DNA from 2 places in the Pseudomonas sp. DSP3-2-3 genome. Region 2 is predicted to be linked to the other one. Evidence: predicted binding sites of a transcription regulator. Region 2 holds the regulator's gene; the other holds the start of a gene.

Evidence for each region. Region 2 encodes sigma-54, which starts transcription at its own class of promoters, with help from an activator protein. Its sites were predicted from a motif close to ANTGGCATNNANNTTGCTNT; they were not measured.
Region 1: a site for sigma-54 is predicted at 1,631-1,650, ahead of flgB (flagellar basal body rod protein FlgB). Genes of this name have one in related genera too.

What each region holds. Positions count from the first base shown of each region.
Region 1 covers NZ_JAFCXH010000006.1:264,538-270,575, reverse strand. The annotation lists gene ACP7E4_RS10155 (chemotaxis protein CheV) at 1-498, shown strand, start outside; gene cheR (protein-glutamate O-methyltransferase CheR) at 602-1,429, shown strand; gene flgB (flagellar basal body rod protein FlgB) at 1,695-2,102, shown strand; gene flgC (flagellar basal body rod protein FlgC) at 2,106-2,549, shown strand; gene ACP7E4_RS10135 (flagellar hook assembly protein FlgD) at 2,565-3,242, shown strand; gene flgE (flagellar hook protein FlgE) at 3,271-4,605, shown strand; gene ACP7E4_RS10125 (flagellar hook-basal body complex protein) at 4,826-6,038, shown strand, end outside.
Region 2 covers NZ_JAFCXH010000008.1:176,593-182,630, forward strand. The annotation lists gene kdsC (3-deoxy-manno-octulosonate-8-phosphatase KdsC) at 1-237, shown strand, start outside; gene lptC (LPS export ABC transporter periplasmic protein LptC) at 247-819, shown strand; gene lptA (lipopolysaccharide transport periplasmic protein LptA) at 806-1,348, shown strand; gene lptB (LPS export ABC transporter ATP-binding protein) at 1,349-2,074, shown strand; gene ACP7E4_RS12145 (RNA polymerase factor sigma-54) at 2,259-3,752, shown strand; gene hpf (ribosome hibernation-promoting factor, HPF/YfiA family) at 3,884-4,192, shown strand; gene ptsN (PTS IIA-like nitrogen regulatory protein PtsN) at 4,204-4,668, shown strand; gene rapZ (RNase adapter RapZ) at 4,671-5,528, shown strand; gene ACP7E4_RS12165 (HPr family phosphocarrier protein) at 5,545-5,817, shown strand; gene ACP7E4_RS12170 (zinc ribbon domain-containing protein YjdM) at 5,953-6,038, opposite strand, start outside.

The DNA of each region.
Region 1 (6,038 bases), on a different contig from region 2:
ATTATCGACGTCGAGAAGATTCTTGCTGAAGTGGCGCCGATTTCCGAGGCGGTTTCTGCCGGTGTGATCGATACGGAAACCCAGCACAAGGCTATTTCGCTCAAGGTTTTGACCGTCGATGATTCTTCGGTGGCGCGCAAACAGGTCAGTCGTTGCCTGCAAACGGTCGGTGTTGAGGTCGTGGCGCTGAACGACGGTCGACAGGCACTGGAATACCTGCGCAAGCTGGTCGATGAGGGCAAGAAGCCCGAAGAAGAATTTTTGATGATGATCTCCGACATCGAAATGCCGGAGATGGACGGTTACACACTTACTGCCGAGATTCGTAATGACCCTCGGATGCAAAAGCTCCACATCATTTTGCATACTTCTCTGTCCGGCGTGTTCAATCAGGCTATGGTGAAGAAGGTTGGTGCAGATGACTTCCTTGCCAAGTTCCGACCTGATGATCTCGCAGCCAGGGTTGTGGATCGGATCAAGGCAGCAGATAACAGTTAAGGTTGGCGCTTTGGCCCGGCCCGGCGACGCGGCTTGTGCTGAACGGCAACAGACCCTGGGGACGTCGTCCCTGGTGGTTCACATGATTTGAGAGGCGGCATCTTTGTCTACGGGTAATTTGGATTTCGAACAGTTCCGGGTCTTTCTGGAAAAAGCCTGTGGCATCCTGCTGGGTGAGAACAAGCAGTACCTTGTTTCCAGCCGTCTCAACAAGCTGATGGAGCAACAGGGCATAAAATCCCTGGGTGAGTTGATTCAGCGCATTCAGGCCCAGCCTCGCAGCGGTTTGCGCGAGCAGGTCGTGGATGCCATGACCACCAACGAAACCTTGTGGTTTCGGGATACCTATCCGTTCGAAGTCATGAAGAACAAGGTGCTGCCGGAGTCCATCAAGGCGGCCCCCGGCCAGCGTTTGCGTATCTGGTCGGCAGCCTGTTCGTCCGGTCAGGAACCGTACTCGCTGTCGATGACCATTGATGAGTTCGAGCGCAGCAATCCGGGGCAACTCAAGGCGGGTGTGCAGATCGTTGCCACCGATCTGTCCGGTCTGATGCTCACCAATTGCAAGTCGGGCGAGTACGACAGCCTGGCGATTGGCCGGGGCTTGTCTCCGGACCGCTTGCAGCGTTATTTCGATGTCAAGACTCCGGGTCGCTGGGTGATCAAGGCGCCGATCAAAAGTCGCGTCGAGTTTCGCGCCTTCAATTTGCTGGACAGCTACGCGAGCCTGGGCAAGTTCGATATCGTGTTTTGCCGCAACGTGTTGATCTATTTCTCTGCCGAAGTGAAAAAAGACATCCTGTTACGCATTCACGGCACGCTCAAGCGCGGCGGTTATCTTTTTCTGGGCGCCTCCGAAGCGCTCAACGGTTTGCCGGATCATTACCAGATGGTTCAGTGCAGCCCGGGCATCATCTACCAGACCAAGTAGATTGGCCTGATCGATTAAAAAGGGGACCTTCGGGTCCCTTTTTCTTTCGCCGGATCCTGTTTGTTGGAGCGAGTGCGGCAATGGCAAAATTACGGCGCTCGGTTTGCCGCATTTGCCCCGGATAGCGGAAACACCTTGCCGCTTTTCTGACATTGCCGTGCCATGACAGGCCTCCGGCCCTTGGTTTACGGGGATTTCAGAACTGGCACGCTGATTGCTTTGTCACTGATACGAAAATCTGGTCAACCGGTAAAGGTTTCCCGACATGAGCATCAGCTTCGATAAAGCGTTAGGTATCCATGAGCAGGCCCTCAACTTCCGCGCCAAGCGTGCTGAAGTGCTGGCCAATAACATCACCAACGCCGATACGCCAAATTACAAGGCTCGTGATCTGGAGTTCTCTTCCGTGCTGGCCGCTGAAAACGACAAGGTCAAGAGCGGCACCTTTGCGCTGAACAAGACCAACAGTCGCCATATCGAAGCTGACGGCGTGGGCAACACCGACGGTTCGCTGATGTACCGCACACCTTCGGCACCGTCGCTGGATCAGAACACCGTGGACGCCCAGGTCGAGCAGGCCAGTTATGCCGAGAACGCCATTGGTTTCCAGGCCAGCTTCACCTTGCTCAACAGCAAATTCAAAGGGCTGGTTGCAGCCCTTCGCGGAGAGTAATTCATGTCTCTAGCCAACGTTTTTAACATCGCCGGCAGTGGCATGAGTGCGCAGACCACTCGCTTGAACACCACCGCCAGTAACATCGCCAACGCCGAAACCGTGTCTTCGAGCATGGATCAGACTTACCGGGCGCGTCACCCGGTGTTCGCCACCGTGATGCAAGGGCAGGGCAACAGCGGCGGCGGTTCGTTGTTTCAGGATCAGGGCGAAGCCGGGCAGGGCGTGCAGGTCTCCGGAATTATCGAAGATGCCTCCAACCTCGAAGCGCGTTACGAGCCAAATCATCCTTCCGCCGACAAGGACGGGTACGTTTACTACCCCAACGTCAATGTCGTCGAAGAAATGGCTGACATGATTTCTGCCAGTCGGTCTTTCCAGACCAACGCGGAACTCATGAATACCGCCAAAACCATGATGCAGAAAGTCCTGACCCTCGGTCAGTGATAAGGGGCGAAACAAATGGCCGTTGAAGACGTATCAAGCAGTTTTATCAGTGCATTGCAGAACCCCACGCCGACCGCGACCAACTCCGGTACCGCGCTCGGCAAGGATGCGTTCCTGCAGTTGCTGGTGACGCAGATGAAGAACCAGAACCCACTGGATCCGCAGGACAACACGGCGTTCGTCGCCCAGCTGGCGCAGTTCAGTAGCCTGGAAAGCATGCAGAACCTGACCTCGACGGTCGATTCGATTGCTACCAGCTACAAGTCGTCGCAAGCCTTGCAGGCGTCTTCCCTGGTTGGCCGTTCGGTGATCGTGGAGGCAGGTTCCACAGCGGTCGACACCACCAAGGGCATGACCGGTTCGGTTGTGGTTCCAGCGTCTTCTACCGCCACGACGGTCAAGATTTACGACACCAGCATGAACCTGGTCGACACGGTGGACTTGGGTACCCAGCCCGCCGGCAAGACGAGCTTCACGTGGGATGGCACCAACAGTGACGGCGTAGCGGCACCTGCCGGCAACTACAGCTTTGTCGCGAGCGGCAGTATTGATGGCAAGGGCACTTCGTTGGCCACTTACTTGCCGGCCACGGTCAATAGCGTGACCACTTCCACCAATGGTGGGGAAATGACTCTTAATCTGGCGGGCGGTAGCAGCATCGCTTTGTCCAAAGTGCAAACAATCGGAATTTAGAGCCGACTAGACGGCGTAGGAGTGTTACATGTCATTCAATATCGGTCTTAGTGGGCTCTATGCGGCAAACAAAAGTCTCGACGTCACCGGCAACAACATTGCCAACGTCGCGACCACCGGCTTCAAGTCTTCCCGTGTGGAATTTGCCGACCAGTACGCGCAATCCATTCGTGGTACGTCCGGCCAGACCAACGTCGGCAGCGGCGTAACCACCGCCGCCGTGTCGCAACAGTTCACCCAGGGTTCCCTGACCACCGGTACGGCCAACAGCCTGGACCTGGCGATCAACGGCAATGGTTTCTTCATGCTCAGCAACAACGGTGAAAAGCTCTACACCCGTGCCGGCGCATTCCATACCGACAAGGAAGGTTTTGTCGTCAATAGCTCCGGGCAGAATCTGCAGGGCTACAACGTCGATGCCAATGGCAACGTGGTGGTGGGTGCGTTGAGCAATCTCAAGGTCGACTCGTCGAATCTGGAGCCCAAAACAACCACTACGATCACCAACAAGGCCAACTTCAACTCGTCGGAAGCGATTCCAGCGGTGGCCACGTTCGATCCGACCGACACCAAGAGCTACAACGTTAAATACAGCACCCCGATTTACGATACCCAAGGCAATGCCCACACCCTTGATCAGTATTTCGTGAAGACTGACACCAATAAGTGGACCATGTACTCGCTGGTCGACGGCCGAAATATCACAGACCCGACTACTGCGGTTAATCCCCAGACCGACAAGGTTGAATTGACCTTCGATTCGTCGGGCGCATTGATCACCAGTGGCACCGGCGCGCCTGTCGTCGCCGGTGCCATGGGTCTTAACACCGATGGTACCTTCAAGGTGACTGGCTGGGTTCCTGGTGTTCAGGTCGGTACCGGCACGACCGCTACCTGGGCCAAAAACGGCGCTGACGGCGCAGCCAGCATCAAGCTGAACATGATGGCCTCCACTCAGACCGCTTCGGCATCGGGTTTGATCACTCAGGATCAGGATGGTTATGCCACTGGCCAGATCAGCGCCATGAGCGTTGATAACACCGGTAACCTGTTCGCGACCTACACCAACGGCAAATCCAAGGTGATCGGCCAGGTTTCCCTGACCAACTTCGCCAACGTGCAAGGCCTGGCGCCTGCCGGCGGCACCAACTGGCGCGAAACCTTCGCTTCGGGCGTACCGGTCAGCGGTGTGCCGGAGTCGGGCACGCTGGGCTACCTCACCGGTCAGGCGCTGGAAGATTCCAACGTCGACCTGACCGGCGAGCTGGTTAACCTGATCAAGGCGCAAAGCAACTATCAGGCGAACGCGAAAACCATTTCGACCCAGAGCACCATCATGCAGACCACTATTCAGATGACCTGATAACAGGGTTGTACTGATGGACAAAGAGCCCCTCTTCGGAGGGGTTTTTTTATGGGTGCTAGTTGCAGATATCAATAAAATAATAATCAGTCATTCATAAAGAAATAAGTGTCTTAAGTTATGGAGCTGTCGCACAATTTATATGGAAATTTCCTACTTGCGTTACTGCGAGAATAAAAACTCCTCAATGAAAGGCCGCGATTGCGGTTCGGGAGTTTTCATGTCGTTCAATGTTGCTATCAGTGGTATTCATGCTGCCAATAAAAGGCTTGAGACAGCGGGCAATAATATTGCCAACGTCGGGACACTCGGTTTCAAGTCATCTCGCGCAGAGTTCGCCGCGCTTTATTCCTCTGCACATTTGAGTAATGGGCGCAGCGCCGTAGGCGACGGCGTGCGCCTGGCCAATGTGTCGCAGAATTTCAATCAAGGCACTTCCATGACTACCGAGGGCAGGCCGCTGGACATGCGTATCCAGGGCAACGGCTTTTTCGTGGTCAGTGATGGCGGTGCCCTGGCGTATACGCGCGCCGGGGCGTTCCTGAAGGATGCCGAGGATTTCATTGTCGACAGCGAAGGCGGGCGCCTGCAAGGCTACGCAGCCAATGAGAAGGGCGAGATTATTGATGGGGTGCGTAGCGATCTGCGGATCGACACTTCCGCCATGGCCCCCAAGTTCACGACGCGGATATCGGACACGATCAATCTGAACGCTTCATCGCAATCTTTGGCAGCGCTGCCCAAGTTTGACGCAGGGGATGCGACCACTTATACCAAGGTGACGCAAACAACCGTTCAGGACAAAGGAGTCGGTGCAGTACCGCCCGCTGATCATCAACTCAGCCAATACTTCGTCAAGACGGATGAAGGTCAGTGGTCAATGTATGTATTGATCGATGGCCGCAATCCAATTGATCCTGCCAGTACCAGCGCGCTGCACGTTACGTTGAATAAAGCAGCGGATGGGACAGTCAGTTATTCCGGCAATACCGAACATATCAGGAAGCTCTCGGACACAGAGTTCACATTGAATGGCTGGAAGCCCGCGCAACAAACAGGTGGTTCATGGGCTGCCAGTCCTGCGCCAGCCAATGGGTCTGTTTCCCTGTCTCTGGAAAATGGTGCGCTCAATGCGCTGGATGATACTGACCCGGTAATGGTGCGCCCCGTTCCGGTGTTTGATGCCTCCGATATCAAAACCTACACCCATACGTTTCCTGCTGGCATCTTTGATAGCCAAGGCAATAAACACGAGCTCAAGCAATACTTCATCAAGGATGGCGTGAACAGTTGGCAGATGCAGCTCCTGGTCAATGACCGTAATCCCATGGACCCCGGCTCTAAACAACCGTTGACGGCGAATATCGTGTTCAACACCGACGGGTCATTGCGGTCGATCACTGGTTCTCCGGGATTGACTGCCAGCGGCGACG
Region 2 (6,038 bases):
GGCCAGCTCAATCTGAGTTACGAACAGGTCGCTTATCTGGGGGATGATCTGCCAGACTTGCCAGTCATCCGTCGTGTCGGACTGGGCATGGCAGTTGCCAATGCCAACGGTTTCGTACAGCAACATGCCCATGGCGTTACCAAGGCACGCGGTGGCGAAGGCGCGGCTCGCGAGTTCTGCGAACTGATTCTCAGCGCCCAGGGCAACCTTGAAGCAGCCCACGCCGCCTACTTATAGAAGCCATTTATGTTCAGTAAAAAAATTCGCTCGTTTCTGATCTTCGGCGTGTTGGCGGTGCTGCTCGCCGCTGCCGGCTATTGGAATATCAGCCCTGAAAGCTTCATGGATCAGCCCGTGACGTCGGTGGACGAAAGCGCTATCGATTTCTACGCAATCAACGCCCACAGCGTTCAGTACCTGCCGGATGGCAAGCTGCAATACGAAATGACGGCGGACAAGGTCGAGCACCTGAAGGCTACCGACGTAACGCTGCTGACCACACCGGACCTGCAAATGTTTCGCGGCACGCTTTATCCGTGGCATATCCAGAGCAAGCAAGGTGAAGTTTCCCCTGGCGGCACTCAGGTCGAATTGATCGATTCGGTTCGCGTAGCACGAACCGATGATAAAAACCGTACGACCATTATCACCAGTAGTCGAATGACCGTATTCCCACAGAAGCAATATGCGCAGACCGAGCAAGCCGTTAGAATCGACGGCGCGGGCGGTGTGACCACGGCCAAGGGAATGAAAGCGTATTTGAACGACGGCAGGATGGACCTGCTGTCCAACGTAAGAGGACAGTATGAGGCTCGTTAAAACCCTTCCTTTATTGCTCGGCCTGGGCGCAGCACTGGGAAGCGCGAGCGCCTGGTCCCTGCCGACTGACCGCGATCAACCGATCCACATTCAGTCTGACGATGCGCAGCTTGATGATAAAAAAGGCGTGGCCACCTACAAAGGCAACGTCATCATCACGCAAGGCTCGATGAAGATCACCGGCAACACCGTGACCATCACCCGTAACGCTCAGGGCGAAGTCGACGTGTTCACCTCCGTTGGCAACCTGGCTTATTACGAGCAGAAGCCCTCGGTGGACAAGCCTATCGTTCAGGCCTACGCCATTACCATTCAATACTACGCGGCGCAGGATCGCATCGTATTGATCGACAAGGCCAAGGTCATCAATGACGGCAACACGTCCGAAGGCGAGAAAATCGTTTACGACACCGTGAAGCAGATCGTTAGCGCCGGCCGTGCCAATGGCAACAAGGTCACCGCACCGCGTCCGCGTATCGACATGGTGATCCAGCCGAAAAAGAAAACCGACCAGCAGAAGGCCCAGTAAATGGCGACGCTGAAAGCCCAGCATTTGGCTAAAAGCTACAAGGGCCGTCAGGTCGTACGCGATGTGAGCCTGTCTATCGACAGTGGGCAAATCGTTGGCCTGCTTGGGCCTAACGGTGCCGGCAAGACAACCTGCTTCTACATGATCGTCGGCCTGGTTCAGGCCGATCAGGGCCGCGTCCTGATCGATGACCTGGACGTCAGCCACCAGCCGATGCACGGCCGTGCGCGCGCAGGCATCGGTTATCTTCCCCAGGAAGCCTCGATCTTCCGCAAGCTTTCGGTAGCCGACAACATCATGGCGATCCTTGAGACCCGCAAGGAGCTGGACAGCGCCGCGCGCCGCAAGGAACTGGAAAGCCTGCTGCAGGAATTCCACATCAGCCATATCCGCGACAACCTGGGCATGAGCCTGTCCGGTGGTGAACGTCGCCGGGTGGAAATCGCCCGCGCCCTGGCCACCTCGCCGAAATTCATCCTGCTCGACGAACCTTTCGCCGGCGTGGACCCGATTTCGGTAGGTGATATCAAGCAGATCATTCATCACCTGAAAGCCAAGGGTATCGGCGTTCTGATCACCGATCACAACGTCCGCGAAACCCTGGATATCTGCGAAACCGCTTACATCGTCAACGATGGGCAACTGATCGCCGAAGGCGATTCGGAAACCATTCTGGCTAACCAGCTGGTGAAAGAGGTTTACCTCGGTCACGAGTTCCGCCTGTAATTGCTGCGGTGTCTCGCTTCCCCAAGCGGGCAATGCCCGAGTGTTTCAATGATGCAGCATTAATTGCCATCACACTCTAGGCAAACACTTCGGTTTCAGGCATATAATTTGCTTATGTAGGCGCCCCGGCGCCCTGATAGTGGATGGCGCATGTGCGCCGGCGAATAAGGTGTTAGCCCCAGCCATGAAACCATCGCTAGTCCTGAGAATGGGCCAGCAGCTGACGATGACGCCGCAGCTGCAACAGGCCATCCGCTTACTCCAGCTTTCGACTCTGGATCTCCAACAGGAGATTCAAGAGGCGCTGGAATCCAACCCTATGCTGGAACGCCAGGAAGAAGGCGACGATTTCGACAACGCCGATCCACTGGCTGACAATATCGAGCAAAAGCCCAATCCTGATGTTCAGGAGCCGACTTATCAGGAATCCGCCCCGACGGTCGACAACCTGGAAGAAGGCGAATGGAACGAGCGCATTCCCAATGAATTGCCGGTGGACACCGCCTGGGAAGACGTCTATCAGACCAGCGCCAGTAGTCTGCCCAGCAATGACGACGATGAATGGGACTTCACCACCCGCACATCCGTCGGTGAAAGCCTGCAGAGCCATTTGCTCTGGCAGCTGAATCTGGCGCCGATGTCGGACACCGATCGTCTGATAGCCGTGACGCTGATCGACTGCATCAACAACCAGGGTTATCTGGACGAAACACTCGAAGAAATTCTCGACGCCTTCGATCCTGAGCTGGACATTGAGCTCGACGAGATCGAAGCCGTTCTGCACCGCATCCAGCAGTTTGAACCCGCCGGTATCGGCGCGCGCAATCTCAGTGAGTGCCTGATGCTGCAACTGCGCCAACTGCCTGCCAAGACCCGCTGGCTCGCCGAAGCCCAGCGCCTGGTCAGCGACTTCATTGACTTGTTGGGCAGCCGCGATTACGGCCAGCTGATGCGCCGCATGAAGCTCAAGGAAGACGAACTGCGCCAGATCATCGAACTGGTCCAGAGCCTCAATCCACGGCCGGGCTCGCAAATCGAATCCGCCGAAGCCGAATATGTCGTCCCGGACGTCATTGTGCGCAAGGATAACGAGCGCTGGCTGGTCGAGCTCAATCAGGAGTCGGTCCCTCGCCTGCGCGTGAACCCGCAATACGCCGGATTCGTGCGGCGTGCCGACACCAGCGCCGACAACACCTTCATGCGCAATCAGTTGCAGGAAGCCCGCTGGTTCATCAAGAGCCTGCAGAGCCGCAATGAAACGCTCATGAAGGTCGCGACCCAGATCGTCGAGCATCAGCGCGGCTTCCTGGAATACGGCGACGAGGCGATGAAGCCGCTCGTCCTTCATGACATCGCTGAAGCGGTCGGCATGCACGAATCGACGATTTCCCGCGTGACCACGCAAAAATTCATGCATACGCCACGTGGCATCTACGAACTGAAATATTTCTTTTCGAGCCACGTAAGCACGTCCGAGGGCGGTGAGTGTTCGTCCACAGCGATTCGCGCGATCATCAAAAAACTGGTTGCCGCGGAAAATCAGAAAAAGCCGTTGAGTGACAGCAAGATCGCTGGTTTACTGGAGGCACAAGGCATTCAGGTAGCTCGTCGCACAGTTGCTAAATACCGCGAATCACTGGGCATTGCGCCATCTAGCGAACGCAAGCGACTGATGTGACCCGGCAAGGGTAAAGACGTGGCGCGCACACTCCGCAGTCGTTTTTACCCAAGCCCCAGCTGCAGGCCAAAGCGTTCCAGTGGTAGGCAAAAGCCTGCCTCTTTATGCACTGGCAATAAGGAGAAAGCGGTATGCAAGTCAACATCAGTGGACATCAACTGGATGTGACCGACGCCCTACGCGACTACATCACCGAAAAACTCGGACGACTGGAGCGCCACTTCGACAAGATAACCAATGTGCAGGTCATCATGGAGGTCGAGAAGCTGAAACAGAAAATCGAAGCCACCCTGCACATCCCCGGCGCGAAGGTAGTCGCCAATGCGGAACATGACGACATGTACGCGGCGATTGACCTTCTGACCGACAAGCTAGACAGACAATTGCTCAAGCATAAGGAAAAGCAGATCGGCCACCTCCAGGGTGCGACGGCTCGCTGATACCCCCACACATGATCCGACTCGAAAACATCCTGACCCCCGGCCGTTCACTCGTGAACGTGCCGGGCGGCAGTAAGAAACGCGTACTTGAACAGATTGCCAATCTGATCGGCAGAGAAGTGCCTGATCTGGACTCGCAAACCCTGTTCGAAAGCCTTGTTGCCCGCGAAAAACTCGGGTCTACCGGCTTTGGTAACGGCATCGCCATCCCGCATTGTCGCCTGAAGGGTTGTCACTCGCCCATCAGTGCGTTGCTGCACCTGAACTCACCGGTTGATTTCGATGCCATTGATGGCGCGCCTGTGGACCTGCTGTTTGTCCTGCTGGTTCCGGAAGCTGCCACCGATGCACACCTGGAGCTCCTGCGCCAAATCGCCAGCATGCTTGATCGCAAAGAAGTGCGTGACCGTCTGCGCAGCGCTGAAAGCAATGAAGCGCTTTATCAGGTGGTACTGGACGAGCAGAACGGGCATTAACCATGCGCATGATTATCGTCAGTGGCCGTTCAGGCTCCGGCAAGAGCACGGCCCTGGATGTACTGGAGGACAGCGGCTTCTATTGCGTTGACAACCTCCCCGCCGGCCTGCTGCCTGAGCTTGCCGAACGCGCGCTGATCAACACGGAACTGGCCGAGCCACTGCTTGCGGTTTCCATCGACGCGCGCAATCTGCCAAGCCACCTGACCCGCTTCCCGCAGATGCTTGAGGAAGTACGCTCGCGCAACATTCAGTGCGATGTGCTTTACCTCGATGCCGACGAAGCAACCCTGTTCAAGCGCTTCTCGGAAACCCGCCGCCGCCATCCGCTGAGCACCGCAAATCGCTCGCTTGCGGAGGCGATCCGCGACGAAACCACGTTATTGGGCCCGATCATCGATCTGGCCGACCTGAAGATCAACACCACGCACCTGAACCTCTATCAGTTGCGCGACACGCTGAAACTGCGCCTGCTGAACAAGCCGGAACCGGGCACTGCATTCTTGATTGAGTCGTTTGGCTTCAAGCGTGGCATGCCGGTGGATGCTGATCTGGTTTTCGATGTCCGCTGCCTGCCCAACCCCTACTGGAAGCCGGAACTGCGCGAACAATCGGGCCTCGACCAGCCGGTTATCGACTACCTTGCTGCGCAGCCCGACGTCGAGGAAATGTTCCAGGACATTTTCACCTACCTCAACAAATGGCTACCCCGCTTCGCTGCCAGCAATCGCTCCTATGTCACCATTGCCATTGGCTGCACCGGCGGGCACCACCGCTCTGTTTACCTGACCGAGCGCCTCGGCCAGGTCCTGCATCAATCTCTCAAGAACGTTCAGGTCCGTCACCGCGACCTAAGCTGAAAGGACTTCCACTGCGATGCCCGCTCGTCAAATAACAATCATCAACAAGCTCGGCCTGCACGCCCGCGCCGCCGCCAAATTCGTCGGCGTAGCCGGAAGATTCCCTTGCCAGATCAGAGTCGGCCGTTCGCCTGAAAGCATGGTCGATGGTAAAAGCATCATGGCCGTCATGATGCTCGCCGCCGGCAAAGGCACCGAAATCTACCTGTCGACCGAAGGCGAGGAAGAAGACGCTGCGCTGGATGGCCTCGTCGAGCTGATTGACAACAAGTTTGATGAGGGTGAGTGATTAGCGCCTCAGCGCACTCAGCTCAACTCGCAAAATTTTCGATTTTTATCTGTCCGTCCGTCCGGGAAAAAATCCGAAACCTTATTCAGGTTCCGAATTCGGGATGCAGCGCACCGGTCAGACTTGATTCAGGAATCAACCCTTCTTCACAAACTCCGACTTCAGCTTCATCGCGCCGATGCCGTCGATCTTGCAGTCGATGTCGTGATCGCCGTCGACCA